2 linked regions of the Acetoanaerobium sticklandii genome follow. The protein of the gene in region 1 interacts with the protein of each later gene in a pairwise test. Links are inferred from orthologs where the notes say so. Each region holds a gene or a part of one and is shown on either strand. Other genes may lie near its edges.

What was found.
Region 2: the proteins of pcrA (region 1) and lpdA interact in binary tests that used the Escherichia coli proteins (3 or more experiments, as listed by UniProt). The link is inferred for Acetoanaerobium sticklandii from one-to-one orthologs.

Annotation. Positions count from the first base shown.
Region 1 is NC_014614.1:656,080-672,471, reverse strand. The notes cover bases 12,011-14,960. They hold pcrA (DNA helicase PcrA), read right to left. Parts: upstream 14,592-14,960; coding sequence 12,429-14,591; downstream 12,011-12,428. Other genes in these bases: CLOST_RS13445 (nitroreductase family protein), read right to left, coding at 14,604-14,960; CLOST_RS03045 (M18 family aminopeptidase), read right to left, coding at 12,011-12,397. Outside these bases: CLOST_RS03095 (flotillin family protein), read right to left, coding at 1-1,396; CLOST_RS03090 (HDIG domain-containing metalloprotein), read right to left, coding at 1,676-2,245; CLOST_RS03085 (LPXTG cell wall anchor domain-containing protein), read right to left, coding at 2,362-3,231; CLOST_RS03080 (TasA family protein), read right to left, coding at 3,270-3,824; CLOST_RS13450 (TasA family protein), read right to left, coding at 3,916-4,575; CLOST_RS03070 (signal peptidase I), read right to left, coding at 4,664-5,230; CLOST_RS03065 (VWA domain-containing protein), read right to left, coding at 5,247-7,868; CLOST_RS03060 (AfsR/SARP family transcriptional regulator), read right to left, coding at 8,090-9,337; CLOST_RS03055 (hypothetical protein), read right to left, coding at 9,438-10,448; CLOST_RS03050 (metallophosphoesterase), read right to left, coding at 10,482-11,114; more of CLOST_RS03045, read right to left, coding at 11,117-12,010; more of CLOST_RS13445, read right to left, coding at 14,961-15,398; CLOST_RS03030 (patatin-like phospholipase family protein), read right to left, coding at 15,496-16,359. UniProt on the Escherichia coli protein: A helicase with DNA-dependent ATPase activity. Unwinds DNA duplexes with 3'-5' polarity. Translocates on single-stranded DNA with 3'-5' polarity. Initiates unwinding more efficiently from a nicked substrate than double-stranded DNA.
Region 2 is NC_014614.1:1,313,079-1,329,491, forward strand. The notes cover bases 9,012-11,982. They hold lpdA (dihydrolipoyl dehydrogenase), read left to right. Parts: upstream 9,012-9,795; coding sequence 9,796-11,169; downstream 11,170-11,982. Other genes in these bases: CLOST_RS06015 (methylenetetrahydrofolate reductase), read left to right, coding at 9,012-9,783; CLOST_RS06025 (ATP-binding protein), read left to right, coding at 11,194-11,961. In the rest of the region: CLOST_RS05965 (bifunctional enoyl-CoA hydratase/phosphate acetyltransferase), read left to right, coding at 1-111; CLOST_RS05970 (indolepyruvate ferredoxin oxidoreductase subunit alpha), read left to right, coding at 128-331; 3-methyl-2-oxobutanoate dehydrogenase subunit VorB, read left to right, coding at 352-1,422; CLOST_RS05980 (thiamine pyrophosphate-dependent enzyme), read left to right, coding at 1,426-2,181; CLOST_RS05985 (2-oxoacid:acceptor oxidoreductase family protein), read left to right, coding at 2,178-2,711; cooS (anaerobic carbon-monoxide dehydrogenase catalytic subunit), read left to right, coding at 3,050-4,939; CLOST_RS05995 (ATP-binding protein), read left to right, coding at 4,956-5,738; CLOST_RS06000 (formate--tetrahydrofolate ligase), read left to right, coding at 5,775-7,451; CLOST_RS06005 (cyclodeaminase/cyclohydrolase family protein), read left to right, coding at 7,462-8,118; CLOST_RS06010 (methylenetetrahydrofolate reductase C-terminal domain-containing protein), read left to right, coding at 8,207-8,854; more of CLOST_RS06015, read left to right, coding at 8,875-9,011; acsD (acetyl-CoA decarbonylase/synthase complex subunit delta), read left to right, coding at 11,997-12,941; acsC (acetyl-CoA decarbonylase/synthase complex subunit gamma), read left to right, coding at 12,971-14,326; acsE (carbon monoxide dehydrogenase/acetyl-CoA synthase methytransferase subunit), read left to right, coding at 14,382-15,167; acsB (acetyl-CoA decarbonylase/synthase complex subunit alpha/beta), read left to right, coding at 15,228-16,413. UniProt on the Escherichia coli protein: Lipoamide dehydrogenase is a component of the glycine cleavage system as well as of the alpha-ketoacid dehydrogenase complexes.

The sequences.
Region 1 (16,392 bases):
AAATTAATGCTTTCATATCTATTCCTAGTCCTTCTGTTAATCCTTCTGATATCTGAGTAGTTGAATTAATGATATCTTTTACCATTTTTGCTGAGTTGCCTTCACCATACATAGTTATCTTATCAATGTTAGTTAATGGTTCAGCTACATTTTTAGCTATATCAGGAAGTACGTTAAAGTACATTTCTAGTATTGCAGCTTCTTTCATTTTTTCCATTGCTATTGCTTTTTTCTCTATACCTTCGGCTTCTGCTAGAGCTTTAGCTCTGATACCTTCTGCCTCTGCTAGCATAAAGGCTCTAACCCCCATAGCTTCTTCCTCTTTAGCTATTCTTTCAGCTTCTGCTTTTGCTTTTAATGCCTCTGCCTTTGCTATTTCTTCAAACTTATCTGCTTCTGCTTTTTTCTGTCTCTCAAATAGCTCTGCCTCTGCCTGTTGCTGTCTGGCGAATTTATCAGCCTCTGCTTTTTTCTTGATTTCAGCTTCTAGGGTTCTCTCTTTGATTTGGACATCTCTTTCTTTTATTACTATTTCCTTTTCTTGTCTTGCTAAGTTAGCATTTGCAGTAGTTATTTCTATAGTTTTACGTTGTTCCTCTTTTTGAATTTCATAAGCTGCATCAGCTTCTGCCTTTTTTGTATCCTCAGCTTTTTTAAGATCAGCTTTTCTCATAGCTAGCTCGTTATTTCTGACTGCTATTTCTCTTTCAGCATCTATACGAGCATCATTAGATTCCTTATCTGCTCTGGATTGAGCAATTTGGATATCTCTTTCAGCATCAGCCTTAGAAATTGCCGCTACTTTCTTGATTTTCATAGTGTTATCTATACCAAGGTCTTCAATGATACCACTTTTGTCTGAGAAGTTTTGTACATTAAACGACACTATTTCTATTCCCATTTTTTGCATATCAGGTACTGCATTTTGCTGTACCTTAAGAGCAAATTCCTGTCTATTAGAAATCATGTTCTCAAGAGTCATAGTTCCAACTATTTCTCTGACATTACCCTCCAATACCTCTCCTACTATAGCTTGGATATATGCTTCATCTTTATTTAAAAAGTTTTGAGCAGCTATTGGAAGCAAATCTTCATCAGAGCTTATTTTTACAGTTACTACTGCATCTACATTTACGTTTATAAATTCCTGGGTAGGTACAGATTCTTTAGTTTTTACATCGATTTTTATAACTTTTAATGTAAGTCTATCTTTTCTTTCAAAAAAAGGAATCATAACTGATGCTCTTCCTCTTATTATTCTAGGTGTACGCTTTACACCAGAAATAATAACCGCTTCATCAGGTGATGCCTTTACATATCCCACTACAATAATAATTATTAAAAGTAATATTCCTACTCCTGGTACTGCAAATTTTAAAATGTCTTCTATTCCCATATTCCCCTCCAAATTAGATTAATTAAGTGATAGATAGAAATCACTTAATTAAAAGATTAACATATATTGTATATTTATACTATTTCAAAAAAGTTAAATTCAATTACAGTTTTGTAAATCTTATGTAAGTATTTTGTAACTATGAAAAGAATATACTTTGCTAGAATATAGTTGTAAGAAAAAATGTATCATCATACTCCTAAGATATGATAGATTTTGACCCTCAAACAGAAAACTCCGGTTGCCCTACCGGAGTTTTCACTTTTTTGAATCATTATTCTATTTTAATCCAATTTCCTCAGCTACTTCTCTCATTCCTAGTATCGTATGCTCTATAGCATAGTCTAGTTCCCAGCCTAACATGTCTAGCCCTTGCTGGATTACTTCTCTGGATACTCCAGCTGCGAAGCTAGGAGATTTAAACTTTTTACGTACTGATTTAACCTCCATATCCATAACGCTCTTAGAAGGTCTCATAATTGCTGCTGCGTGGATAAGTCCACATAGCTCATCTATGCAAAATAACACTTTTTCCATCTGATGCTCTGGCTTTATATCAGCAACCAGTCCATAGCCATGACTCACTATTGATTTAATAATAGATTCATCTACATCTCTTTCTCTAAGTATTTCTTGAACTTTGATACAGTGCTCATCTGGATATTTTTCATAGTCTAAATCATGAAGAAGTCCCACAAGTGCCCATCTATCTATGTCCTCTTCTCCTAATAAATTGGCAAAATATCTCATTACTCCTTCTACTTCAAGTGCATGCTTTATAAGATATTCTGTTTGATTGTATTCATTAAGTAGCTCCCATGCTTGTGTTCTAGTAGGTATTACTGACATCTTTACATCCCCTTTGCTAAATTAATATTGTATACATTAACAGCCTTTTATCTATAATACTACTAAAAAAATACGCCTTCAAGAGAAGGCGCATTAGTTAATTTTATATTTTACTTTTATTTCTCGTCATCATCATCTTTTCTTCTTAATATAACAACTCCTGCTCCAAGTAATACTGCTCCAGCACTATAGAAGAATATTGGTGCCATTCCTCCTGTTCTAGGTAGCTTAGGAATTGCTAGTGGAACTGGTTCTTCCTCAATAGCTTCCTCAACTTCTGGAACTGCTAGTGGAACTATTTCCTCAGGAATAATTTCCTCAGGTACTGGTTCTACTACTGCTAGAGGTACTGGTTCTTCTGGAACATCCTCTGGCTCATCTTCATCATCATCGTCATCATCTGGTCCTGGCCCCGGCCCTGGTCCCGGCCCAGGTTCAGGTACTACTGCTCTAAATGTCCACAATACATCTACACTAGTTCCTTGATATTCATTTCCCACCTCTTCTCCAGGTAAAGATACTCCAAGCTCAATATTTTGTGTATCCCCAGGAGCAAAGGTTCCTAGACTAATCTCTGATGTTGCAAAACCTTTCATTAATTCAGTTTTTTCATTTAGAGTTCCGCCTCTAAACTTAACTTCTAACATCAGCATATCGTATAAATCTGCTCCTTCTGGGATAGGAGAAGTTCTCTTTGCACTTAAGAATACTTCATATGGCTCAGTATAACTATTAGTTACTGTTATCAAGCCTTTCAAAGCATCTTCATCTACTGTTTTTAAATCATCTGGCATATCTCCAGGCCCCATAGTGCTTAGTTCAAAGAACTTACCACCTAGAGGTATTACAACTAAGCCTTCACTATCACTATCTACTATAACGTTTTGTGCAAATGCTATTGAAGGCGATTGCAAAATCAGTCCAGATACTATAAGAGCTAGTGAAAGAGCTATACTAGAAATTCCTATTGCAATTCTTTTATACATGTTACCCTCCTTTCTAGGGTTTTATCTTTACCTATACCCTATGGTAAGGAAAGGATTTCAACCTCAGGCGGCAAACTTGACAAGCCCCAAACATCCATATATGCTCCATTTGTAGCTTGAACTGCCTGTGAATAAGCCTTCAACATAAATGTGTGACCATCATATCTTTCATCCTTACTTATCAATTTAACTGATAGGTCGAGTGGGGAAGTGGTAGCTCCAGCATTAAGCACATGTTTATAATAGTAATAGCCTTCGCTCAATACCCAATCGCTAGAATTGTTTATTACCTGCACATTGTTTATATCTAGCGCAGTATCTGCTTCATCTTTTTGCCATACCCCCGCTACTCTTACTCTTACATATGCACGCTTATTACCTGTATTTTTAATCAGTATCTCTTTTGGTGTGGTCTCTCCGGCCTGCCAATTTGTAGGCGGATTAAAGTTTTCACTTAAATCTATTACTACCGTACCCGCTGTAATATCCGGGCTGACCGCTGCAGAATCGCTGAAATATGCTGTAGTAATCCCTATAATCAGCGAGGCGGCGAAGATGCCTGTTAATAGTGGTATCATCCATTTTCGTTTCATCTTCACACCCCTCTCTATTAATTCTAATTTTAAATCTATTTAGCTTAGCACCTATTGTCTTGCTTTATACTATTAAGCTCATTAGATAAAGTTATGGTGTAGGTACAGGTTGAACTACTGATTCAAATGGAATTGCATTTGGATCTACGTTTGCAGCTTGAACTGCTTGAACTTCAAAATTCATATTAAGTGCTACTCCTTGATATTGATTTCCAGTACTTGCTCCATTAATTACTAACTCAAATGGTACATTTTTAACATTAGCTAAAGCAAATCCGCCAAGGTCTTCTGCGCTACCATTTAGGATTCCATTTAATCTAAAAATATGTTTTCCAGTTTGAGTATCTACTCCATCATAAATCCAGTTTCCTCCAGTTGGAGCATTAACTGAAAGATTACTATTATCTAAGTCTCCTGCCCAATCAAAATCAACTAGTACTCTTACATATGCAGCTTTAGTTCCTGTATAATCTATTTGAAGTACTCTATCATATCCGCCTTGTGGCATTCCTCTTTCAATTGGTGCATTATGATAGTATCCTTCATCTTCAAGTTCTCCAAATTTAATGATGTCTCCAGGGTTGATGATTTCTATGTCTGTAGGATCATTAATTCCTACATCTACAGTACCTGCAGTAAATGTTGCAGCTACAGTTTCACTATCTGTAAACCAGGCCATAGTTGCACCTGCAATTAAAGCTACCAAAACTAATACAGAAGCTATACTCATTAACATTTTTCTTTGTAACATGATATTTCCCTCCTTAAAGTGGAATTAATTAATTAAATACATCCGAACGATTAAATAACATAAGGTAAATAATTTAAATCACTAATATTTAAAACTTAATTTCATGATTTTGAGCTTTCTTCTGCTTATCCAGCTCACTTGCATAACCTATCAGTTTAAATATTTCTATGAGAAGTAGTGCTAACGCGGGTATTATCACTACTAAAAGCATACCTTGTTTAGTCTTTATAAAATCAGTCATATATCCAAGATATGGAATATCATACTGCACTCTTGCTATGATATTTTCTGGCTTAACTGGTTCTAAGTCGATTACATCATTTGCATCTCCCTTAGTTATAAAGCTAAGCTCTCCATTTTCTTTAGATATTTGCTCTATTCTATGTGTTACAAGTGTAGTAGAATCATCCTTTGATTTAAAGGTTACTACATCACCTATCGCAAGGTTTTCAGGGGATACTCTTTTACTAATTACCAGACTCCCTGTATGAATATCTGGCTCCATACTACCGCTTTGAACTACATAGAGTCTGTATCCCATAATATCTGGTATACGACCTGCATTTTGAAGCATAGTATATACGAAAACTAAAGATACTACTGTTACTATTATAAATATAGAGTTAAATAATATACTTGTTATCTTCTTTAGCATCCCCATCACCTACCTTTTATGCTTTTGCTATTTCAATTTTCTTAGAATCAAAATTCATATCAGCTACTATTACTCCACCTACATGGAAATAGTTCTTTTGTTCATCATCACCATAGAACCAGCCAGTTGTTTTTGGCTTATTAGTTACTGTGATGGTATCTTCAGGATTATCGTAAGATATAGTTACTGGAGCTGATATAGATACTTTTTCGTAATTATATGGCAAGTAGTTTTCAGTAGCAGTATACATGCCTTGTTTTAATCCCCAGAACTTGTGAGTTCCACCATAAGTGAAATGGTTAAAGTTCATAGTTGTTTGGTTCAATAAATTACCTGATATATTAATTTCAAATTCTTTAGCAAGTCCTGCGCCATTTATAGCTTTTATTATATTTAATCTTAGTACTGGTGGTACTGGAACCTTTGGCATAGGGAAATCCATAGTTGAATTTTCATTATCAGGATTTTTATAGCTAAGAGTAGCTGAACTATTTGTATATACTGGATTAAGCCCAGAATCAGGCTCATTTTGATATCCAAATGGTCCTACTGTATCTAAAGAGCTCCAGTTAGATGACCATGCAGTTGTAGGCCACATATCATCAATTACTTTTATTTGATAACTCATAGTTACAGTTTCTTCTCTTATATCTCCTATATCCCACTCTATCTTCTTAGTTGTAGGATTATATAAAGCTGTACCTTTGCTAGCTGTAATACTACTTGTTATAACCTCGAAGTGGTCATTGACTGGTATAGACATAAAATCTACTACTCCAGCATTTGTTGCTGCATATTCTAATTTTTGAGATATTGTCTCATATACTGGGCCTAAATCTACTGCACTAGAAGCTTCATAATACTTCTCAAGATCATCGTATACAGCTTTTTGTAAAGTATCCCTTGCAATAGATTTAACTGAACTATTTGATATCGCTCCAAATAATCCTATAGTAAATAGGTTGCCATTAATATAGCTATACAGACTTTGTCCTTCAGTATAGGCAGCTATAGTATGGGTGTTGTGAACAACTGGATTACTACTAGACCAGTTACCAATACTTACATTTGCAACTCCGTCAGTAAGAAATACTACTGATTTAACAGAGTCCCTTGTACTAGAAATAGCACTAATTTTGTTATATGCTAACCTAAATCCTGCTTGAATATTTGTCATATTATGAGTAGTAAGTCCATTAATACTACTTGCTAAATTAGCCTTATTATTTGTAAGATTTATTACAGTACTAGCATCAGATGCATAACCATAATATCCTCCTGAAAACTCTATAACTCCTACCCTACTATCTGGATTCTCATCTATTATACTATTTGCAAAATTTATAGCCGCTAGTTTTGCATAATATAATGGTGCCTTACTATCTCCAGGTATTCTAGTTCCCATACTTCCTGAAGTATCTATAACTAGTATTACATCTACAGGTTTTTCTGGTGGTGTTCCAGTTATTTCAAAATCGACTTGATACATTCTCTCTTCTAAATCTAAAGTTGTAGCAGTTTTATCAATAGATAAGTGGTCGTTTTCATATGGGTTTACTGTCATCATTTGAAAACTTCTCATCATTGGTTGGCTATCGAATTCTGATAAATCCAAATAAATTTCACCAGGATCTTCGATAAACTCTTCGCTCATTACTTCTAACACTTCTTCTAATACTCCATTAACTACAACTGTAGCCGTTTTGTTAATTTCACCGACTGGTCCTGTACCATATACTCTTACAGTATTTGTAATCACAGGAGGCTCCTCAGGAGCTGTAATTATTTCTTCTCCTGCTACCATTATAGGTTCAGGTTTTTTTACTTCAAAACTGCCAGTGAATACTTTAGTTTCTCCAGTTAATAAATCAAAAGTTTCTATAAGATTTATCATAGGGTCTTCCACTGTAATACCTGTCAAATCTCCTCCTGAATTATTAGTAACTTCAATAGTGTAATTAATCGTTTCTCCAGGATTTACTTGATCCTTATCAGCTGTTTTTGTAACAATAATTTCCTCACCAGGTATTGCTATTATCGGTGGTATTATTACCCCTCCTCCTCCAATAACTGGAACTGTTGGATCAACTACAGGATCTACCGGTGGTGCGTTAGGATCTACCGGCGGTGCATTTGGATCTACCGGTTCTTCTATTGATGGTGCATTCGGATCTACTTGCTCATCTACTGGCGGAAGTTCTCCGTCTACAGGTTCTCCTTCACTTGGTGGAATTTCTCCATCTACTGGTCCTTGAGGTGTTTCTTCATCTTCGATTACTTCTTCACCGTCAGGGTTTTCGACATTACCATCTGGATTTTCTACATCACCATCTGGATTTTCTATATCATCTTCAGCTTGTGGTTCTCCTAGTGGCGCTGATTCGTCTTCACCTTCTACTTGTTCGTCTGGATTTTGCTCACCCTCTCCTTCTTGAGATTCAATGCTTTGCTCCTCGTCCGATACTTCTGCTTGCGGGGCATCTTCGCTTTGTATATCTGCTTCATCTTCTATTGCTTCAGATGAAACATCCTGCGTATCTACTTCTAATTGAGATGCATAAATAAGAGCTGGATGGATATTTACAAAAGTAAGAGCAAAAATTAAAATAATGATTTGCCACAATTTTATTTTCTTCACGGTTTCACCTCCTCGTAACTTCTTAAAGCTCTTATATTACTTTTACCAGACTAAAATTACGTAGGATTTTTATTTCAATTTGATTACAATTTGTTTTCAGTTACATTTCAGTTACATCAAAACTCTTTTATTTATGTAATTAAGAAGCAAACCTATTAGAACGATTAAAAATGTCTCATAATTTTTGATATCCTTTGTTTTATTTGCAATAAAAAACTGCCCTAAAAGGCAGTCTCATTGTAATTTTCATCAGTTGCTTGTATTGATTTGCAGCTAAGAGTAAATAATATTCTATGCTTTTTCTTCACTTGGTTTAATAAAAAGTTCATTCTTTGATTTATTCTTTTTATCATTTCTTCGCTACTATTAAACATCATAAAAGCAAATTGATTTTTATTAAGTTTTGTTATTACATCATATTTTCTCATGTATTTGTCTACTACTGGGCCTATATCCTCTACTATCTTTACAGATTCCTCTTCGCTTATTTCTCTTAAATCATAGGCAGATACCGTAACTATCCCAACCATCGTTTTACCTATATCTCTTTCTTTTTTTCGAAGTTCTAGTCTATAAAGGTTAATAAAGAAATCTTTATCGCAGAAAAACACTCCATCAGACTGTTCTGCTAGCCGTATAGTTCTTTCTAAAGTAAAAAGATCAGTGCCATACTCTGAGTTTTCTCTTTTTTGGACTTTCTGATAGATTTCCTTCATTTTTTCTGAAGGCTTCATATTCATCTCAGTATAAAATCTAGAAGTCACATAGTTATAGTGGTTCAGTGCTTGATTAGCTTTATTTGATTTAAATAAGGCCTCGAGCAAATACTCATGAATTACTTCGTCAAAAAAATTTATAGAAAGCGCAGATTCGCATTCACTTATTACTTCATCATACCTATCTTTTTTTACTAGGTAACCTATATATTGAGAAAACAGCATCAGATACTGTCTTTTATAATGTATCCTAAGAGGAAATATCCAGTCATAAAATTCAGTACCTTCAATATAATCTCCTCTATATAGCTTGAGAGCCGTCCTCAACTCCGATAATCTCTCAAAATCAGCCTCTAATTCCAGTGGCTTTAGTGAAAATCTACAAACGTAATCTTCAAATAGCTCTACATCTAAAATATAATCTTTTTCTAAATTAAATACATAATTTCCTGCTACAAAATCTAATCTCATTACTTCAGATTCAAGCTTTGAATTTATATCTTTTATTATTTTTCTTAGTCTGTGAACTTGGCTTCTTAGTGCATTGTTATAGTCTGTATAGTCGTATAGTTTAAAATTTGCTTCAATTATTCTGTTTACTGGGATTTTTTTACCTCTGTTAGATATAAAATATTTCAATAGCGAAAGTGCTTTTTGACTTTTTCCAAACTGAGTCAAAAGGGATTCTCCATCTATTAAGATATCAAAGCTACCGAAGGTGAGGATTTCTAATCTACCATTATTTTGGTCCATATACTATCTCTCCCTTATTCAGATTACTTATACCCTATTTACCCATTTTTTATCTACAGTATCATTTTATAATTCTATACATGAAATCCATATAATTCATTTACTCCACTCTTGTATTTAGTATCATTTCATCAAGCTTGTTAATATTATCTACGACATCTTCTCTCATTTGGCTTATACTTCTTTGCCTAAAAACCTCTGCCATTTTAAATCTTATTCTTGGAAGCTCCTTTTCCAATGTATCTGTCCAGTTAATTTTAGTTTTCCCCTGATATAAATCCATATCTACTATTCTAGTTCCATCGCTGGTATACTCAAAACCAAGCAGAACTTTCTTTATATCTTTTGGTGGATTAAATGTAAAAAATCTAATTCTATACACCCCCACTGGCATAAACATCCTAGGGTAATCCTTAGACCAAGCCTCTCCTAAAACTAATCCTAGCTCAAGTTCTTCTAAAATCTCAATTAATCTATCATATTGAAGGCTATAGGCTTGATATCTATCGTAGATTCTTATCTCTAATTCATACCAATCCTTTTTTCCTATCCCTTCATTAATATATCTAAGCGCATGCATTCTCATATCCGCCATAAAGGTTTCATAGGGAAGCTTAATATACAAAGCTTTTTTATAAAGGCTTCTAATAAATACATCTGATTTTAAACTTCTATCAGTAAAACTTAATATTACACCCTTATCATTTCCTTGCTCTAAAAGATCTACAAAAGTGCCTTCTCTACAATCATAATCGTGCTCAATCTCACTTATAATCTTTTCCACATCACCAAAATATCTCATAACAATAATTGAAGGAGCACTTCTTACCTTTGTATTTTGGGGAGGATTTTCCTGAGATATAAATCTAGATAGTAAATCTTCGCTGCTGATATTAGCAATTATAACCTTTTCAAGATTTTCACTACTTACTTTATCAGCCATTTCTTTAGTTAAAATTACTATTGTGTCATCTTCACCTGATGAATCAAAAGCCTCTTCGAGAGAAAGCTCTTGCCCTTTGCTAATTTCAAGTATATTATCTCTTAACATAGAGATGTCATCTGAAGCCCAAACTATAAAATTTACTCCATTTCTAAAAAAAGAAAACATAGACTATGCCTCCCTTGTCCTTTAAATATAACCCTAAAATCCAATTCTACCTTTTTTTAGTCTTGCATCATCAGTGCCTATAGGATACTGGAGTTTATATATAGTTCCTGACTTTAGCATGATTATATTAATAGTTTTTATACCGTTTAAATAAATAGAATTTTCAGAAATTTCATCTTTTACTGAGAGGTCATGCCCATAAAGTCCATATGAATTTGGCGTGTCTTTCAGAGCTTCAAGGTAATGAGCATATTGAATTGTTTTACCGCCTAATTTAATGCTATTAGGCTCTATTCCTAAAGTTATTCTATTATCAATTTTCTTATACTCAGAAATAGCCTCTATATCATCATGATTGCCAAGGGAAATATATATTCCCTTGACAAATGGTTTTTGCATTATTTTCATTAGGTTCTTTAGATATAATTTATATCTAGGTAAAGATTTAGGATAAAGCTCTAGTTTTATATTGTCCACTAAATCTCCTGTATGCACTATATACTCAGGTTTTAATGTCATAATCAAACTATCTAGAGCTGAAAATATGCTATATGGTGTATCTGATATATGAAGCAATATTTCTTCATTTCTATTGATTAGTGATTTAGAAACTCTTACTCTGCCAGAAAGTCTATATATCACATCCCATATATGTTCATAATTCATGTCTACACCGTAAAGAACTTATAGAATATCTTTGTTAGGTAATATTGATCATCTGAACCGCACAATTCTCTTATAGAGTGCATAGAAAGCATTGGGTTTCCTATATCTATAGATTTAATTGAAAGATGTGAAGAAGATATAGGTCCTATAGTTGAGCCTCCTACTTGGTCAGACGGATTTACAAAGGTCTGGTATGGCGCTGATGCTTCCTCACAAAGATTTTTAAATACAGCAGAAGAATAACCATCTGTTGTATATCTTTTGTTTGCACTGAGCTTTATAACTGGTCCAGCATTAAGCTTTGGTCTATTGGTAGGATCGTGCTTTTCTGGAGAATTCGGGTGAACCGCATGAGCCATATCTGCTGATATCATAAATGATTTATCTATGTTTATCATATGCTCTTCCTTATTTAGTCCAAGAGCTAAATCAATTCTCTCTAAAGCATCAGCAAGTATAGTCGAATCTGCTCCTAATCTGCTCATACTTCCTACTTCTTCATTATCAAAGCTCACTACCATCTTAATTCCTGTTCCTTTTTCAGCTTCTATTAGAGCTTTTAATGAAGCGTGAAGCATAGAAAGGTTATCTATTCTAGGGGCTGATATGAATTCATCATTAAATCCAACAAAAGAGCTTGGCTGAGGGTCATAAACATATAGCTCATAATCAAGGATTCCTTGCTTTTCAATAGACAAGTACTCAGCGATTTTATGAATCAAATGATCCTCACCTATAAAGTCTCCACTAAGAGAAACTAGAGGAAGCATATCTTTTTGTTTATTAAGCTCAATTCCTTTATTCACATCTCTATTTAAGTGGATAGCTAGATTTGGGATAATTGCCACAGGCTTTTCAAAATCTATAAGTACCTCTGTAGGCTCCATAGATTTTCCAGAGCGAAGAAGCACTCTTCCTCCTAAAGATAGAGGTCTATCCATCCATGTATTTAAAATAGGTCCACCGTAAATCTCAGTGTTTAGCTTTACATAACCGTTGTCCTTGATTACTGCTTTTGGCTTAATCATCATAGCTGGCGAGTCAGTGTGGCTTCCTATTATCTGATAGCCATCAGTTTTTGTATGAACTCTAAAAGCAATTAGTGCAGTTCCATACTCTATATAGTAGCCTTTGCCTTCTTTGACTTCGAATTTTTTGTTTAGGTTTAATCTTTTAAAGCCTGCTTCCTTTAATTTTTCTACAGATATTTTAACGGCATGATAAGGCGTTTTTGATGCATCCAAAAATTTCATCATATCGAGTGCTACTGCTTTTTTTTCCATAATAGTTCTCCCCTTTTGCATTTACTAAATTTTATAGCTTGCTTAGACTGATAAACGTAGTGTCAATTTGCTTTATGCCCTGTCCTTCAAATGCTATGGTATAGACAGTACCTGTTTTTGCAACTACCATCCCTATGCCAAATTTAGGATGCTTAATTTTTGAACCTACAGTAATATCATCCTGTCCATCAAATTTAGGTTTATCATCTTGTCCTATCTTATATTTATCCTTATACCTGTCATATAAACTCTGAGGTTTCGTCTTTTCTATTTTAGCATTCTCTTCAAAAAGACTTTCATCGATTTCAGATATGAATCTAGAGGCAATAGCATGATTTCGTCTTCCATATAGAGTTCTCTCATTTGCATAGGTAATATATAAAATTTGTTTCGCCCTAGTCATACCTACATAGCAAAGTCTTCTCTCTTCTTCCAATTGATTTTCATCTAGCATAGCTCTAGATATAGGGAAAATTCCTTCCTCTACGCCAGCTAAAAATACTACAGGAAATTCCAAGCCTTTTGCACTGTGAAGGGTCATCAAGGTTACAAAATCATCCTCTTCATCTATACTGTCTAAATCAGACACTAAAGATACTGAAGATAAAAATTCCTCCAAAGTTTTCTCCTCTGAATTTTGCATGAACTCCATTACAACAGACTTGAATTCTTCTATATTTTCAATCCTTCCATTTGCTTCATCTGTCTCTTCTGCCTTTAGCTCATCCACATATTTTGTGTTGTCTATGACTTTTTGAACAAACTCAGTAAGCGGCAAAATCTCTTTCATATCCATAAATGAATTAATCATCATTACAAACTTATTTAAGGTAGTTTTTACCTTAGTGGATAAATCAAAGCCAGACAAATCATGAAGTAATCCAAACAAGCTCTCCCCAGTGACTAATGCTCTTTCTTCTAGTTTTTCTAAAGTTTTAGCACCTATCCCTCGTTTTGGCACGTTGATTATTCTTTTTAAGGCCAAATCATCGAGAGGGTTTTGAACCAATCTAAGATATGCCATTATGTCTTTTATTTCTTTTCTATCGTAGAACTTCAGAGAGCCAAATATCTTGTATGAAATTGACTGCTTAATAAGAGCCTCTTCAAGCGCTCTTGACTGAGCATTGGTTCTATATAAAAGAGCAAAATCTCTTAGATTTCTATCTTCTTCCTCTTGTCTTTTTTTAATTTCTCTAGCTATAAAATTAGCTTCATCTTTTTCATCATAGGCTTTATGAAGCTTTATTTTTTCGCCTTCCTTCAGCTGAGTCCAAAGCTTTTTATTTTTTCTTCCTAGATTTCTTTTTATTACGCTATTTGCTCCATCTAAAATCACTTCAGTAGAACGATAATTTTGCTCTAGCTTAACTACAAAAGCATCCTTATAATCCTTTTCAAAATCTAGAATGTTTGCTATGTCTGCCCCTCTCCATCCGTAAATAGATTGGTCATCGTCTCCTACTACGCATAGATTTTTGTGCATCTCACTTAAAAGGTTTATAAGCACATACTGAGCATGATTGGTATCCTGATACTCATCGACCATGACATATTGAAATTTTCTTTGGTAAAAATCTCTCACAAACTCATCAGTTTTTAAAAGCTCTACTGTTTTAAAAATAAGATCATCAAAATCTAGTGCATTATTTGATTTTAGTTTTCTTTGATATAAGTCATAAACTTTAGAAATCTTTGATAATCTAAAATCATTAAAATATCTAGCCTCGAATGCCTTTGGGTTAAGTAGCTTATCTTTAGCCCCAGAAATTGCAGAGAGGACACTGCTTGGTTTAAAGCTGTCCTCTCTTAGGCCGCATTCCTTTATACACTCTTTAATTAAGCTTAGCTGGTCCTGAGTATCATAGATTACAAAAGATCTATTATAGCCTATTCGTTCTATATCTCTTCTTAATATCCTAACGCAAAGAGAGTGAAAAGTGCTAATCCACATATCCTTAGCCCTATCGCCAATTAATGCGCTCACCCTCTCCTTCATCTCTTTTGCGGCTTTATTTGTAAATGTGATAGCCAGTATAGAATAAGGTGATATCTTTAAATCCTCTATCATATGAGCTATCCTATATGTTATTACTCTAGTCTTACCTGAGCCCGCACCAGCTAAAATTAGCAAAGGTCCTTCGACTCTTGTAACCGCTGATAGCTGGTCTTTATTTAAGCCCGTCAAATCCATAATTGCCTCCAGTTATATATTATATACCACTCTAATTTCATAGTTTTCTGGAATAATAAACTCTCCACTTTCTTCAGCAGTCTGAAGTGATAATCCCTTGTCTATACAAGCTTTTTCAAAGTAGAATTTAATTATTCCCGTATCCAAATCTGTATCTGTGCTTGAGTCTTTCTCAACAGCAAGAACAACATGATTTTTTAGAATTAAGAACTTCCATGGCTGTTTATTTCCCCATGATGGAGCAAATCTAGTTAAATAAAATACTTGATCTAATCCTCTTGCTTCTAAGTCTTCCCATGCCGGAGTATTGCCCCACTCATCCATATATGTTATTTCTATTGCTCCTTGTCTAAATGCTTTTTCTTGAATATCTTTTTTGAAGATACCTGCATAACGGTAGCCTATAGCTAAAAATCCGCAAAGTGAACGTGCTATATCTATACCTAAATCAGCTTTAATCTCATCTGTATTAGGAATAGTTATCCAGCAACTTCCAAGACCTTCTTTATGAGCTTTGAATCTCATCATCTCCATAATATAAGCTGCATCTTCTTTAGATTTTCTTCCATCATCGCTTAGAACAGCAATATAGTGAGGTGCACCTATGAATTTACCGAAATATCCAGCTTTACCTTCTAACTTTTGCTTTGTTTGTTCTCCATCTTCAAATAATACTATGTCTAGTCCGTGATTTTCTAGTGCAGTATCTCCAGCAGATATTATTTCTTTTAAAAGCTCGCTCTTTACTACAGTTTCTTTATAGTCTCTTGTCGATTTGATTTCTTCCATGATGTTTGAATAATTCATAACTATCCCTCCCTAAATATTAATCGCTATACCTATTATATATCAAATATGCAGTACTATACATATTTTCTGTATTGATAAAAATATAATTTTTGATTTACTTGATTTTATTCATCCAATCGCTTAAATCTGTCCAGATATCATGTGCATCCTCATATCCAGTCTTGTAAAAATCAGCAAGCTTCGACTTATTTCTCTCCATCCTGTCTATTTCCACTTTTCTTCTAGGTCTAATAACAAATACCTCGCCTTGCTCCTCTAAGCTTTCAATATAGTCCAAGGTTTCATTATAAACCCTATATCTGCTTGAAATAGTTTCTTGAAGCTTTGGATAATTTTTATACACTTTTTTTGAAATAAAAGCAGTATTTGATGGTTTTTTTCTATATTCCCTGCCTCTGGTAAGTACAATAATATTTTTTTTATTGCCATCAGCAATAGCCTTCTTTATAGGTATAGAATCTGCTATGCCACCATCTAGCACGGGTTCTCCCCGAACATCTACTATTGGGGTTACAAAAGGAAGACTGCTTGATGCTCTGCAAGTATCTAAAACAAACTGCTTGCTTTTATCCTTCTTTGCATCAAAGTAGAGAGCTTCTCCAGTCTTACAGCTAGTTCCTACCAAAATACATTTTTGCTCATTTTCAAAAAAAGTATCATAATCAAAAAGCTCATATTTATTTGGAATTTCATCAAATAAAAAATCCATATCCATAATAGAACGCTTAAACACAAGATTTCTCTTACTTATATATCTGGGATTTTCTATATGGTTTAGAATTGCATTTTTCCCTCTACCTCTTTGCCTAGATACGTAAGATACGCCTTGGCAAGCTCCAGCAGATACTCCTATCACATATGGAAGATAAAAGTTCTTATCCATAAAAAAGTCCAATACTCCAGCGGTATATATTCCTCTCATACCTCCGCCTTCCAATACTAAACCTATATCTTTCATCTAAAACACCTCTAGTCTAAAATATATAATACA
Region 2 (16,413 bases), 660 kb from region 1 along the record:
ATTATTATGGGAGCAAAAGTACCTATAGTGCTAGTTTCTAGAGCTGACGATTATGAAACTAAATTGTATTCAATAGCTTTAGGTTCACATATTGCAAGCAAATGTAAATAGAAAAGGAGAGATTCCCTTGCCAAGAATTAATGTAATTGAGAAATTTTGTAAGAGCTGCGGACTATGTATAGAAGTATGTCCTAAAAAGATAATAGCTATAGGTGACACAGCAAATGACAAAGGTTATTTTACTGCAGTATGTATTAACCAGGATGAATGTATAGGTTGCGGGCTTTGCGCAACTATTTGCCCTGATGTAGCTATAGAAGTTTACAAATAGAGCCAAAGGAGAGATAAAATATGGAAAGAGTATTGATGAAAGGAAATGAAATTATCGGTGAAGCTGCCATAAGATCAGGATGTAGGTTGTTTTTCGGTTATCCTATTACCCCTTCAACCGAGGTAATAGAGTATTTATCAGCTAAGTTTCCAGATGTAGGTGGAACTATTGTTCAAGCAGAAGATGAAATAGGAGCTATAAACATGTGCTATGGAGCAGCATGTACTGGAAATAGAGTAATGACTGCATCATCAAGCCCAGGGGTAAGCTTAAAGCAAGAAGGACTTTCATATAGTGCTGCTGCTGAGCTTCCAATGGTTGTAGTAAATGTAAACAGATGTGGACCAGGACTAGGTGGACTAGGGCCAGCGCAATCAGATTACTTCCAAGCTACCAAAGGTGGCGGTCATGGAGACTATAGATTAATAGTGCTTGCACCTTCTAAGGCTCAGGAGCTTTACGACTACACTATGATGGCATTTGATCTAGCAGAAAAATACAGAAACCCTGTAATGATTTTAAGTGATGGATTTCTAGGACAGACTATGGAACCAGTAATCTTAAAAGAAAAACCTGCAAGTGAAGAATATGACAGAAGCTGGATTGTAAATGGAGCAAAGGGAAGAGAAAAGAGGATCATAGCAAGCTATTCACTTACAAATGAAATCGGTGAAGAAAACAATTTAAGATGGGAAGCTAAATATAAAGCTATAGAAGAGCAAGAACAACAATGGGAAGAATTCCAAACTGATGATGCAGAATATCTTCTAGTAAGCTACGGAACTACAGGCAGAATTTGTAAGAGTACTGTAATTGAGGCTAGAAAAAAAGGCATTAAGCTAGGACTTATTAGACCTATAACTCTATGGCCATTCCCAAAGAAAGCCTTTGCACCATTTATGGACAAAGTTAAAGGAATTGTTACTGTAGAGCTTAATACAGGGCAAATGATTGAAGATGTAGAGCTTGCAGTTAGATGCAAACCAGAAACTCATCTGTTTAGAAGACAAGGTGGTATGCTTCCAACAGAATTTGAAATTTTAGAATTTGTGGAATCAAAATTTAACTTAAACTCAGATAAGGAGGTATAGTTTATGGAAAAGCAGATATTTAAAAGATCAAAAGGGCTTACAGACGTTTCTTTTTCATTTTGTCCAGGCTGTACCCACGGAATAATAATGAGACTGATTGCTGAGTCATTAGAAGAACTCGATATAATAGAAGAAACTATAGGAGTATCACCAGTTGGATGTGCAGGCTTTTGTCAGAATTTCTTTACCTGTGATTTTGTAGGGGCGGCTCATGGTAGAGCTCAAGCAGTTGGTACAGGAATAAAAAGATCTCTTCCTGATAAAATGGTATTTACATATCAAGGAGATGGAGATATAGCATCAATTGGAACTCAGCACGCAATCCATACAGCTGCTAGAGGAGAAAATATAACTTCAATAATGGTTAACAATGCAATCTATGGTATGACTGGAGGACAAATGGCTCCTACAACCTTAGAAGGAATGAAAACATCTACAAGTCCATTTGGAAGAGATAAGATGCTTACAGGATCACCTATTGACCTTCCTAAAATAATTGCAAATCTTGAAGGAGCTGTTTATGTTGCATCAGTTTCTGTAGATTCGCCTAAAAACATAAACATAGCAAAAAAATCAATTAAAAAAGCCTTCATGGTTCAAAAAGCTGGTCTTGGCTTTGCTTTTGTAAGTGTATTATCAACCTGCCCTACAAACTGGGGACTTTCTCCAGCGCAGAGTATGCAGTGGCTAAGAGATAATATGATGCCTATTTATGAGCTTGGAGAATTAAAGGTAACTGAGGAGGTAAAAAGCTTATGATGGATAAAGTGATACTTGCTGGATTTGGCGGACAAGGAGTAATGTTCCTAGGAAAACTTCTTGCTTATGCTGGAATGGGATCAGATCTTGAACTTTGCTGGATTCCTTCATATGGTCCTGAGATGAGAGGCGGAACAGCAAACTGCTCTGTTATTTTGTCTGATGAGGAAATACATTCGCCAGTAATTGATAAAGCAGATGGAGCTATAGTTCTCAATAAGCCTGCTTATGAAAAGTTTTCATCTAGAATAAAGCCAGGTGGAGTTCTTATAGTTAATTCATCGCTTGCAAAAATTGAAAATCCTAGAACTGATATAACGATTGTAGAAATTCCGGCTACAGAAATTGCAAATGAGCTTGGAAATTCAAGTATTGCAAATATGGTATGCCTTGGAGCTTTAATTCCTAGTCTAAATCTTGTAGATTTACCTAAAATTGAAAATGCTATAAAAAAACTTACTAGTAAAAGACCAGAAACTTTTGATTCAAATCTAAATGCAATAAATAAAGGTATTGAGTTTGTAAAATAAATCAGAGAAATTGTTTGTTAAATAATATATTAGCAGAATTATTTTTTAACAAAATACAGCTATAGTACAGTGAATTTTCTGAAAATAGCAATATAAACACCATGATATATGTATATATTGTGGTGTTTTTTTATTTACTTAAATAAATATTGAATTTACATGCATAAAAAAATCCAATATTTTTTTTAGAATTAATTTAATATTATGTTACTATATTCATTATCTTTATGTTATAATTGGAATTAAGAAAAACCTATCAACTTTGCATATTTATGCAAAATTATTTTTTTAGCAAATTTGTTTAAAAATTAACAAGTGGGAAAAATGGAGGAATGGCTATGGAAAAAACACTTTTATCCATCGAGCAAATGGAAGAGATTAATTCGCTGCTAAAACAAAAAGCTGTTGAGGCAGGAGCAGAAACTTGGCAAGACAGAAAAGAAGCACAAAAAGTTTCATGTAAATTCGGCGAAGAAGGGGTATGCTGCCGTATTTGTTCTATGGGACCATGCAGAATTACACCAAAAGCACCAAGAGGAATCTGTGGAGCAAATGCTGACACTATAGCAGCAAGAAACTTTGCTCGTATGGTTGCTGCTGGAGCTGCTGCTCACTCTGACCATGCAAGAGATATTGCACACGTTTTACATATGTCAAGCGAAAATGGAAGCTATAAAGTAAAAGACAAAGATAAACTTTATAAGCTTGCTGGCGAGTGGGGAGTATCAACAGAAGGAAAAGATCTATATGATGTAGCTCATGAAGTTGCAGAAGTAGCTCTTATGGAATTTGGTAAGCCATTTGGAACATTAAGATTTTTAGACAGAGCTGTAGATGGCAGAAAAGAAACTTGGGAAAAAGAAAAAGTGGCTCCAAGAGCTATAGATAGAGAGATTGCAACAATAATGCACTCTACTCATATCGGATGTACAGCAGAAGCAGAATCACTAGTAAGAATGGGAATTAGAACTGGATTATCTGATGGCTGGGGAGGTTCAATGATAGGAACTGAGCTTACAGATATTCTTTTTGGAACTCCTACGCCTACACAAACAGAGAGTAACCTTGGAGTTTTAGAAGAGGATATGGTAAACATAGTTCTTCACGGTCATGACCCATCATTATCAGAAATGATAGTGCTTGCATCTGAAGATGCTGAGCTAGTTGCATATGCTAAAGAAAAAGGCGCTAAAGGAATAAACTTAGCTGGTCTATGCTGTACAGCAAATGAAGTTACAATGAGACATGGAGTTAAAATGGCAGGAAACTTCCTACAACAGGAAAACGCTGTACTAACTGGAGCTGTTGAGGCAGTTATAGTTGACGTGCAATGTATCTTCCCAGCTATGGCAGCTCTTGCTGATTGTTTCCATACTAAATTTATAACTACATCACCAAAAGCGAAAATCCCAGGAGCAACTCATATTGAGTTTGATGAGCATCATGCTTTTGATTCAGCAAAAGGTATTGTAAAAGAAGCTATAGATAACTATGCAAATAGAGATAGAGCTAAAGTTTACATCCCAGATTCAAAACAAACAGCAATGGCTGGATATTCTATTGAAGCAATAATTAAACAGTTAGATTTAGTTACTAACTCTCACGTAGATAAAACAGGTACAGTTAAGCCACTTGCTGATTGTATAGTATCTGGGGTTCTTAGAGGAGCTGTTGGTATTGTTGGATGTAACAATCCTAAAGTTAGACCTGACTATTCACATATAGAAATTATCAAAAACATGATAGCAAATGACGTAATAGTTGTTGCTACAGGTTGCGCGGCTCAAGCGGCAGCAAAAGCTGGTCTTCTTGATAAAGAAGCTAGAAATCTTGCAGGGCAAGGACTTAGAACTGTTTGTGAGCTTGTTGATATACCACCAGTTCTTCACATGGGTTCATGCGTAGATATAAGTAGAATTATTTTACTTGTAAATGCTGTAGCTAAACATCTAAACATGGATATTCCTAAGCTTCCAGTTGTAGGTATAGCTCCTGAGTGGATGAGCGAGAAAGCTGTTGCTATAGGAAACTATGTAATAGGAAGTGGTATCGATACTTTCCTTGGAGTATATCCACAAGTAACTGGTTCAGCTGAAATGGTTGATTTATTAACAAATAGAGTTGAAGATATCGTTGGAGCTAAATTTACAGTTGAAATGGACCCAGCTAAATTATCAGAGCAGGTTCTTGAAAGAATAGAAGCAAAACGTACAGCACTAGGAATATAGAGTTAGGAGAATGACTATGAAAATTGCTATTACTGGAAAAGGCGGAGTTGGAAAAACTACTGTATCATCAATATTAAGTAGATTGTATGCTGATGAAGGGTATAGAGTCTTGGCAGTAGATGCTGATCCCGATGCAAACTTAGCTTTAGCCTTAGGATTTACCAAAAAAGAAATAGATGAGATAGTACCTATATCAGAGATAAAGGATTTAATAGCAGAAAGAACTGGCGCTCAAAGTGGGAGTATCGGAAGCTTTTTCAAAATGAATCCTAAAGTTGATGATATACCTGAAAGATATTGTAGAACATTAAATGGAGTATCACTACTTACCATGGGAACAGTTGATACAGGGGGTAGCGGATGTGTTTGTCCTGAGCATGTTCTTTTAAAAAGATTAACATCACATCTAGTGCTGCAAAACAAAGATGTGGTAATCATGGACATGGAAGCAGGAATTGAACATTTAGGCAGAGGTACAGCTTCAGGTGTAGATGCTTTTATTGTAGTTATTGAACCTGGGGTTAGGAGTCTTCAAACTTTTGAAAAAGTAAAAAAACTAGCTAATGATATTGGGGTATCGGAGATAAAAGTAGTAGCAAATAAGATTAGAAATAAAGAAGATGAGGATTTTATCAGAGACAATGTCGGGGACAGTTTACTAGGATTTATCCATTATAGTAAGGATGTTATTGATTCTGATAGAAACAATCAATCTGCATATGATGCAGACCTAAATCTAAAAGAAGAAATAAAAATTATTAAAAATGCAATTGAGTCCTCAGTTAGAAACGATTCATAGTATAATAAAATAAAAATCATTTAAGGAGGAGTTCAAATGGGTTTTAAAAGTGATATAGAAATTGCACAGGAAGCAGTGGTCCAAGATATAAGGGAAATAGCTAAGAAATTAAATCTGTCAGAAGCAGATTTAGATCTTTATGGAAAATATAAAGCTAAGGTTGATTACAACCTTATGAAAAGAGAAACAGGTAAGAAAGCAAAGCTAATCCTTACTACAGCAATTAATCCTACTCCAGCTGGAGAAGGTAAAACTACAACAACTATAGGTGTAGCTGACGGATTAGCAAAACTTGGAAAAAATACTTTAGTTGCACTTCGTGAACCATCACTTGGTCCAGTATTTGGAGTTAAGGGAGGAGCTGCTGGAGGAGGATACGCTCAGGTAGTACCTATGGAAGATATCAACCTTCACTTTACTGGAGACTTTCATGCTATAGGAGCAGCAAACAACTTACTTGCAGCTATGATTGACAATCATATATATCAAGGAAATGCACTTGATATAGACCCAAGAAGAATAACTTGGAGAAGAGCTATGGACATGAACGATCGTCAGCTAAGATTCATTACTGATGGTCTAGGCGGAAAAGCTAATGGATTCCCAAGAGAAGATGGATTTGATATCACAGTTGCATCTGAAGTTATGGCTGCATTTTGCTTAGCATCAGATATTATAGACCTTAAAGAAAGATTAGGAAGAATAATAATTGGATACTCTAGAAAAGGTGAGCCAGTTACTGCAGCTCAGCTTAATGCTAACGGAGCAATGGCAGCACTTCTTAAAGACGCTCTTAAGCCTAACCTAGTTCAAACCTTAGAAGGTACTCCAGCATTTGTTCATGGCGGACCATTTGCAAATATAGCTCATGGTTGTAACTCAGTAATAGCAACTAAAATGGCTATGCACTTCGCTGACTATGTTGTTACTGAAGCAGGCTTCGGAGCTGACCTTGGAGCTGAAAAATTCCTTGATATAAAATGTAGAATGTCAGGTTTACAACCAGATGCAGTTATTATAGTTGCTACTGTTAGAGCGCTTAAGTACAATGGCGGAGTTAAAAAAGATCAACTTAACAATGAAAACCTTGAAGCTCTTGAAAATGGACTTCCAAACCTACTAAAACATGTTGAGAACATAACTAAGGTATTTAAGTTACCAGCAGTTGTTGCTATTAACAAGTTCCCACTAGACACTGAAGCAGAACTTCAGCTTGTAAAAGATAAGTGTAAAGAATTAGGAGTTAATGTTGCACTTTCTGAAGTTTGGGCTAAAGGTGGAGAAGGTGGAGAAGAATTAGCTAAAGAAGTACTTAGACTAATTGACGAAAACGAAGGCAAATTTGAATTTGCTTACGATGAAAATCAATCAATCAAAGAAAAAATAAATGCAATTGCAACAAAAATTTATGGAGCTGATGGAGTTGATTACACTCCAAATGCAGAAAAACAAATATTAGAAATCGAAAAAATCGGTTATGATAAGCTTCCAATTTGTATGGCTAAAACTCAGTACTCTCTTACTGATGACCAAACAAAATTAGGAAGACCTACAGGATTTAAGATAACTGTTAGAAACATTAAAGTTTCTGCAGGAGCAGGATTCCTTGTAGCTTTAACTGGTGAAATAATGACTATGCCTGGACTTCCTAAAGCACCAGCAGCTGAAAAAATAGATGTTGATAGCACAGGAAAAATTGCAGGATTATTCTAAGGTGGTATGTATGGACATTACTCAAGAAGTACAAATAGAAACTAATCTTTCTAAGTTGTCACTTACAGATTTTGTAGAGATTTTATCATCTAAAGCTCCTGCTCCAGGTGGTGGTGGAGCTGCAGCTCTTACAGCGGCTCAAGGATGTGCATTATCTGCTATGGTTTGTAATCTGACAATCGGAAAGAAAAAATATGCTGAATTTGAAGAAGAATTAAAAAGAATTTTAGATTCTTCCGTTTCTCTTCAGAGAAGATTTTTAGATATGATTGAAGAAGACAAAATCAACTTCACGCCTCTAGCAAAAGCATATGGTCTTCCAGCTAATACCGATGAAGAAAAAATACAAAAAGCTAAAGTAATGGAAGATGCACTTAAGGAAGCATGCAAAGTACCAGTTGAAATTGTTGAACGTTCATATGAAGGAATAAAACTTCATTTAGAGCTTATGGATAAAGGCTCAAAGCTTGCAATAAGTGATGTTGGTGTGGGGGTAGAATTTCTAAGAGCCGCGCTTATTAGCGGAAAAATGAATGTTCTAATTAACACTGGCATGATGAAGGATGAAAACTATTCTTTAGAACTTGAAAATAAGGTAAGCGAGCTTGTCAAAGAGGGTATTTCTATAGCTGACTCAATTAGCGAAAAGGTAATGAATATGCTATAGAAAAATTACATCTAAGGAGGCGTTGCCTTCTTAGATGTAAAAATAGATAAATAGAGTTTTGAGCTTAGAATTCTGGAGGAGGATAAAAATGATTATTTCTCAGGCAAAACCAAAAGAAGAATTGATGGACTTTATAAAAGATGCACAAAATGTTTTAATTGCAGGATGTAGTTTATGTGCTTCTACATGTAAAGTTGGGGGAGAGGAAGAAATTGCAGCTCTTAAAACTGAGCTAGAGGCAGCAGGGAAAAATGTTCTAGGTACTTTAGTTTTAGATCCAGCTTGTAATCTTTTAAAAACCAGAAAAGATATGAAGGTTTTTAAAGAGCAAATGCCTGAAGTTGATGCAATAGTATCTCTAGCATGTGGAGATGGTACTCAAACATTAGCAAAAGTCGTTTCAAAACCTGTTTACCCAGGAAATAACACAATGTTTATTGGTGAAATAGAAAGAGTTGGACAATATGAGGAAAGCTGCTTGGCATGTGGAGATTGCGAGCTTGGATGGACAGCGGGAATTTGTCCGATAACAAGATGTGCAAAAAGCCTTATGAATGGCCCATGTGGTGGAGCTAAAAACGGAAAATGTGAAGTTAATGCTGAAAATGACTGTGCTTGGATTTTAATTTACAACAAGCTAAAGGATGAAGGCAGATTAAGTAACATCACTGAAAACAGACCACCAAAAGATTTCCAAAAAAATGTTCATCCAAAGAGAATAGAATTAACTAGATAAAATTGGGGGAGGTTATGTAAATGGGTTTACTTAAACAAGCATTTGAAAATGGAGAGTTTGCTGTAACATCTGAAATGGCTCCTCCAAAGGGAATAGATTTTGCTCATCTTAGACATTGTGCTCAGCTAATAAAAGGAAGAGTTCATGCCGCAAACGTAACAGATTTTCAATCAGCTGTTATGAGAGCAACTTCACTTGCAACATGTAAAGTTCTTCAAGAAGAAGGAATTGAGCCTGTAATCCAAATCACTGGAAGAGATAGAAATAGAATAGCAATTCAAGGAGAAATGCTATCAGCTGGATTATTTGGAATCCCAAATATGCTAGCATTGACTGGTGATCATACTGTAGTAGGAGATCATCCAAATGCTAAAGCAGTTTATGATTTAGATGTAATTGGAATTCTTCAAGCTGCTGAGATACTTAAATCTGGAAAAGATATGGCAGGAAATGAACTACAAGGAACACCAGATTTTTTCCTTGGAGCAAGCGTTACTCCTAGATTTGATCCAGTAGATGCTCAGATATTCAAAATGGAAAAGAAAATTGCTGCAGGTGCAAAATTCTTCCAAACTCAAGCAGTTTTTGATATTGAAACAATGAGAGATTTTAGAGAAAAAACTAAGCACATGGATTGCAAGATCATGGCTGGTATTATACCTCTAAAATCACCAGGAATGGCTAAATTCATGAACAGCAATGTACCAGGAATTTTTGTTCCAGATGAGCTTATCGATAGACTTAAAGCAAGTGCTGAAGGAATAGAAGATAAGAAAGAAAAGAACAAAGCTATGGTTATGGAAGGTATTAAAATCTCTGGAGAGTTCATCAAACAACTAAGAGAAGAAGGACTATGTGACGGTGTACATATTATGGCGATTGGCGCTGAAGAAAATGTTCCTCTTATATTAGATGCAGCTGGACTGTAAGGAGGAAATAAAATGAAAATAGTAGTAGTCGGAGCAGGTCCTGGAGGATATGTCGCAGCAATTAAGGCAGCTTTACTTGGAGCAGAAGTAACAGTAATTGAAAAATATAAGCCAGGTGGAACCTGTCTAAACTGGGGATGTATCCCTACTAAGTCACTTCTTGCTGCATCTGAGCGTATAGATATGGTTAAAGAAGCTGAAGATTTTGGTGTAGAAATAGGCTCAGATATCAAGGTTGATTTTAATAAAATAATGGATAGAAAAAACAAGATAGTAACAAATCTTGTAAAAGGTATAGAGCATTTATTTGCACAAAAGAAAATAACTGTAGTAAAAGGTCATGGAAAAATATTATCTTCAACTGAAGTGCTTGTAACTGATGAAGATAATAATACTCAAACAATACCAGCTGATAAAATAATTATAGCAACTGGTTCTGCACCAATAGTTCCACCTATGTTTCCTTATGATAAAACTAAGGTTATAACAAGTGATGAAGCGATGAACCTAACTGAAATTCCAAAATCAATGATTATCGTTGGGGGTGGAGTTATAGGATGTGAGTTTGGTCAATTCTACAGAAAACTTGGTACAGAAATTACTATTGTTGAAATGGCAGATCATTTACTACCATTTGAAGATGATGATGTTGCAAAGCAACTTGCACGTTCATTTAAAAAAGATAAGATAAAAGTCATGACAAGCGATAGTATAACAAAGGTTGAGGTTAATGATAATGGTGTTACTGCTGAACTTGGTAGTGGAAAATCTCTAACTGCAGAGCTTATGATAGTTTCTGTAGGTAGAAGACCATATCTTGACAACTTAGGAGTAGAGGAGCTTGGATTAGCTTCTGAAAGAGGCAAACTGATTGTAGATGAAAATATGATGACAAACGTTGATGGAATATATGCAATCGGAGACGTGATTAATTCACCAATGCTAGCTCATGTAGCTTCAAAAGAAGGATTAGTTGCAGTAGACCATGCAGTTGGCAAAAAATCATCTGTAAATTATGATGCAGTTCCAAGATGCGTTTATACAGATCCTGAAGTAGCAGCAGTTGGAAAGACAGAAAGAGAACTTACAGAAAAAGGCATTGCTTATCATGTGGGAAGTTTTGAATTCAGAGGATTAGGGAAAGCTCAAGCAATTGGAAAACTTCAAGGTTCAGTTAAAGTGCTTACAGATGACAACGACGTCATAGTAGGTGCTTCAGTTGTAGGACCACATGCCACAGATTTATTAACAGAGCTAACCTTAGCAGTTCATCTTAAACTTACAGCAGCTCAGGTTGGAGATGTCATCCATCCTCATCCTACACTATCAGAAGCACTTATGGAAGCTCTACATGATGTTCATGGTCAATGTGTTCATAAAGTGTAATAGATAATAGGAGGACAAAACAACATGGGAAAGACTATTGCAGTAGCAGGTAAAGGTGGAACAGGAAAAACATCCTTAACAGGATTGTTAATCAACTATTTAGCAACAGAGAAAAGCGGCAAGGTAATTGCTGTTGATGCTGATGCTAATGCAAATTTAAATGAAGTTCTGGGTGAAAAAATAGATATAACACTTGGAGCTATCAAGGAAGATGTAAATAGAAGAGAACGTGATGGGAATAGTTTTCCAGGGGGAATGACAAAAGCACAGTATATGAAGTACAGGTTAAGCACTGCTATCTCAGAAGGTGATGGATATGACCTACTAGTTATGGGACGTTCTGAAGGTACAGGTTGTTACTGTTATGTCAATGGAATACTAAGAGAACAGCTAGATACGATTTCAAACAGTTATGATTATCTAGTAATAGACAACGAGGCTGGAATGGAACATCTTTCTAGAGGAACATCTAAATCAGTAGATGTACTTCTTCTGGTAAGTGATTGTTCTAGAAGAAGTATACAAGCTGTTGCCAGAATAAGAGATCTTGCATTAGAACTTAAACTCAAAATAGGTGATTTGTATTTAATCGTAAACAAAGCTCCTAATGGTCAGTTAAATGATGGGATAATGGAAGAGATCAACAAATACAACCTTAACCTGCTAGGCGTAGTTCCGATGGATGATAATATTTACGAATATGATTCTAATGGAAAACCATTAGTTGATTTACCAATTGATTCTCCATCAAAGAAGACTTTCCATGAAATTTTATCAAATTTAAATATATGATAACAATAAACCGCAATTTTTAGGGGGCGATTTTAGTGGCATTTAAAACATCAGTACAGAAATATCAAGGTAGAATCGGAGAAGTAACACTTGGAGTGGGAGAAAAAGCAGTAAAAATCGGTGGAGAAAATACACTACCATTTTATAGCTTCGACGGGGAAATAGGAAACAAAACTGCAGTAGGAATGGAAATTATTGACGTTGCTCCAGAAGGATGGCTAGATGAGCTTCAGACAGCTTATAAAGACGTTTATTCTGATACTGCAGCTTGGGCAAAATTTGTTCAAGATACTTATGCACCTGACTTTATTTGCTTAAGATTTGAAGGAGCAGATCCAAACGGAATGGATAGACCAGCTGAGGATTGTGCTGAAATAGCAAAAAAAGTAGCTGATGCTATTGAGATTCCGCTTGTTGTAGCAGGAACAAACAACCATGAAAAAGATGCAAAAATATTTGAAAAGGTTGCAGCTGCTACAGATGGAAAAAATGTATTATTAATGGCAGCAACAGAAGATAACTATAAAGCTGTTGGAGCAGCAGGCGGAATGGCTTATAGCCATAAAGTTGGAGCTGAGTCTTCAGTTGATATCAACCTTGCAAAGCAATTAAACATTCTACTTACACAACTAGGTGTTAAACCTGAAAATATAGTAATGCATGTTGGTTGCGCAGCTGTTGGATATGGATTTGAATATGTATCATCAACATTTGATAGAATTAGACTTGCTGCATTTGGACAAAATGATAAAACTCTTCAAATGCCTATAATTACACCTGTTTCTTTTGAAACTTGGAATGTTAAAGAGTCACTAGCTTCTGAGGAAGATGAGCCTCTATGGGGTAGCAGAGAGGATCGTGGAATAGCTCTTGAGGTATCTACGGCATCTGCAGTACTAGTATCTGGAGCTAACGCTATAGTACTTAGACATCCAGAGAGTGTTAAAACTATTAGAACATTAGTTGATCAATTAATATAGAACAATTCAGAGGTTAGGGGGAAATTAAAATGGCATTAACAGGCTTAGATATTTTTAAGTTAACACCAAAGAAAAACTGTAAAGATTGTGGATTCCCAACTTGTTTAGCTTTTTCAATGAAAGTTGCAGCAGGTGGAATAGAAATAGAAAAATGTCCACATATGAGTGAAGAAAATCTTTCAAAACTTTCAGAATCTACTGCGCCTCCAATGAAAGCGCTAACTGTAGGAGCTGGAGCTAATGAGTACAAGCTAGGTGGAGAAACAGTTCTATTTAGACATGAAGAAACTCTTGTTAACAGAAACCGTTTTGCAGTTGCAATAAAAGACACTGATTCTGCTGATGTAGTAAACAGCAAAATAGAAAACATTAAAAAAGTTGATTTTGAAAGAATCGGAGAAAGAATGAAAGCTGAATTTGCTGCTTTTATCTATACTGGAAATAAAGAAGCTTACATAGCTAATATTAAAGCAGTTTTAGCTTCAGGAGCTGAACTAGCATACATGGTAGTTTGTGAAGATGTAGCAGTTGCTAAAGAAGCATTAGAGCTATTAAAAGACACTAATCCTATTCTTCACGGAGCGACAGCTGCAAACTATGAGCAAATGGTTGATGTAGCGGCTGCTGGAAAATATGCACTTGGACTTAGAGCTGACTCTTTAGAAGATTTATATGAATTAACTTCAAAAGTTCAATCAAAAGATTATAAAGAGCTACTTCTAGATGCTGGAAGTAAAACAATTAAGGAAGCATATACAAACGCAATTCAAATCAGAAGAACTGCTCTTAAAGATGGCGATAGAACTTTTGGATACCCAAGTATTATATTTGTAAATGATTTAGCTAAAGACAACAAATTCATGGAAATAGCTCTTAGCTCAATATTTACAATTAAATATGGTTCAATTTTAGTTATTGAGGATATGGATTTTGCTAGAGGACATTCAGTATGGGCTCTTAGACAAAATATTTACACTGACCCACAAAGACCAATGCGTGTTGAGCCTAAGGCATACTCTGTAAACAATGCTAATGACGAATCTCCAGTACTTTGTACAGTTGACTTTGCTCTTACTTATTTCATTATTAACGGGGAAATTGAAAAATCTAAGGTTCCTACTTGGTTACTAATTCCAGATGCTGGAGGATATTCAGTTCTTACAGCATGGGCTGCTGGTAAGTTCAGTGGATCTATAATCGCTAACTTTGTAAAAGAAAGCGGAGTAGAGCAAAAGACAAAATCAAGAAAACTAATCATTCCAGGAAAAGTTGCTGTACTTAAGGGAGATATAGAGGATTCTCTACCTGGTTGGGAAGTAGTTGTAGGACCAAACGAATCAATGCAACTTCCTAAATTCCTAAAAGATCTTTATCAAAACGCATAAATATAGTGAGGGAGTTATCTCCCTCTTTAAAATAATATGATGGGGGTTATTGTAAATGGATAAATTTATGATTATTGGAGAAAGAATTCACTGTATATCACCTGTAATAAGAAAAGCTATTGAAGAAAAAGATCTTGAGCCAATATTCCACAGAGCTAAAGAGCAAATAGATGCTGGGGCACATTACGTAGATGTTAATATCGGACCTGCTGAAAGAAACGGCGAGGAAGTAATGACTTGGATGGTTCAATCAATTCAGCAAAAATTCAATAATATTCCACTAGCATTAGATACAGTAAACCGTAAAGCTATAGAAGCTGGATTAAAAGTGTATAACAGTGAAAATGGAAAAGCAATAATCAACTCTGCTGATGCTGGACCAAGAATCGAAATGATTGATCTTGCTGGTGAGTATGGATGTATGGTTATCGGTCTTTGTGCTAAAGAAGGTATTCCAAGAGATAACGATGAGCGTATGGCTTATTGTACAGAAATGCTTGAAAGAGCACTAGGAGCAGGTATGGAGCCTACAGATGTACTTTTCGATCCACTAATGCTTGTTATCAAAGGAATGCAAGAAAAACAACAAGAGGTTCTTGAAGCTATCAAAATGATGAGCGATATGGGACTTAAAACTACTGGAGGATTATCAAATATCTCTAATGGAGCTCCAAAGCACATCAGACCTATCCTTGACGCAGTATGGTGCGCTATGGCAATGCAAAACGGATTATCTTCAGCTATTATCAATCCATGTGATGTTAGATTAATGGAGACTATTAAATCAGCTGATATTATCAAAAACAATACTCTTTATGCAGATTCATATTTAGAGTTATAATTTAAAATCATTGAGCATATTTATGGGGTTTTATTTCTAATTAAAGTAGGGGGTAATATAATGACTTTATTTGATATTATTTTTCAAGGAACTTCAGATGCTCTTTCAGCTGCAAAATCCGTAGTTGAAAAAGCAGTTGCTGATAAAGGCAAAGAACATAAAGTTGCGTTTCCTGATACAGCTTATTCGCTACCAGTTATCTACGCTGCAACAGGTAAAAAGATATCTAATCTAGGAGAACTTCAAGAAGCTATAGCTATAGTTGAAAGTCTTTTAGTAAAAGAGCAAAGATTAGAAAATGGTTTAAATGCTGGACTTGGAACAGCTTTAGCTGCTGAAATTATAGAAGCAGCAAAATATTCTGTAGAAGAAGCCCCTTATGTTGCGCCTCTTGCAGGACATATAAGTGACCCAATAATCCGTTCTCTAGGAGTACCTCTTGTAACTGGTGATATTCCAGGTGTTGCAGTTGTACTTGGAGAGTGCCCAGATGCTGAAACTGCTGCTAAGGTTATTAAAGATTACCAATCAAAAGGCTTACTTACTTTCCTAGTTGGAAAAGTAATTGATCAAGCTACTGAAGCTAATGTAAAAATGGGCCTTGACCTTAGAGTTATTCCACTAGGCTATGATGTAACTTCAGTTATTCACGTTGTTTCTGTAGCTGTTAGAGCAGCACTTATATTTGGAGGCTTAGAGCCAGGAAATCTTGACGGACTTCTTAAGTACACACTTGAGAGAGTGCCAGCGTTTGTAAATGCTTTTGGACCTCTTTCTGAGTTAGTAGTTTCTGCTGGAGCTGGAGCGATTGCTCTTGGTTTCCCTGTAATTACTGACCAAGATGTAATGGAAGTACCTACTAGATTAATAACTCAAAAAGATTACGATAAATTTGTTGCTACTTCATTAGAGGCTAGAAACATTAAGATTAAAATAACTGAAATTCCAATACCAGTTTCATTCGCAGCAGCTTTCGAAGGTGAAAGAATCAGAAAAGGTGACATGTTCGTTGAATTTGGTGGAGGAAAATCTGAGTCATTTGAGATTGTTCTTATGAAAGATGCTTCTGAGGTTGAAGATCATAAGATAGAAATCATTGGTCCAGATATTGATACAGTTACTGATGTTCCTGGAAGAATGCCACTTGCAGTTATTGTTAAAATAGCTGGAAAAGCAATGCAAACAGACTTTGAACCAGTTCTTGAAAGAAGAATTCACTACTTCATGAACTATATCGAAGGCGTAA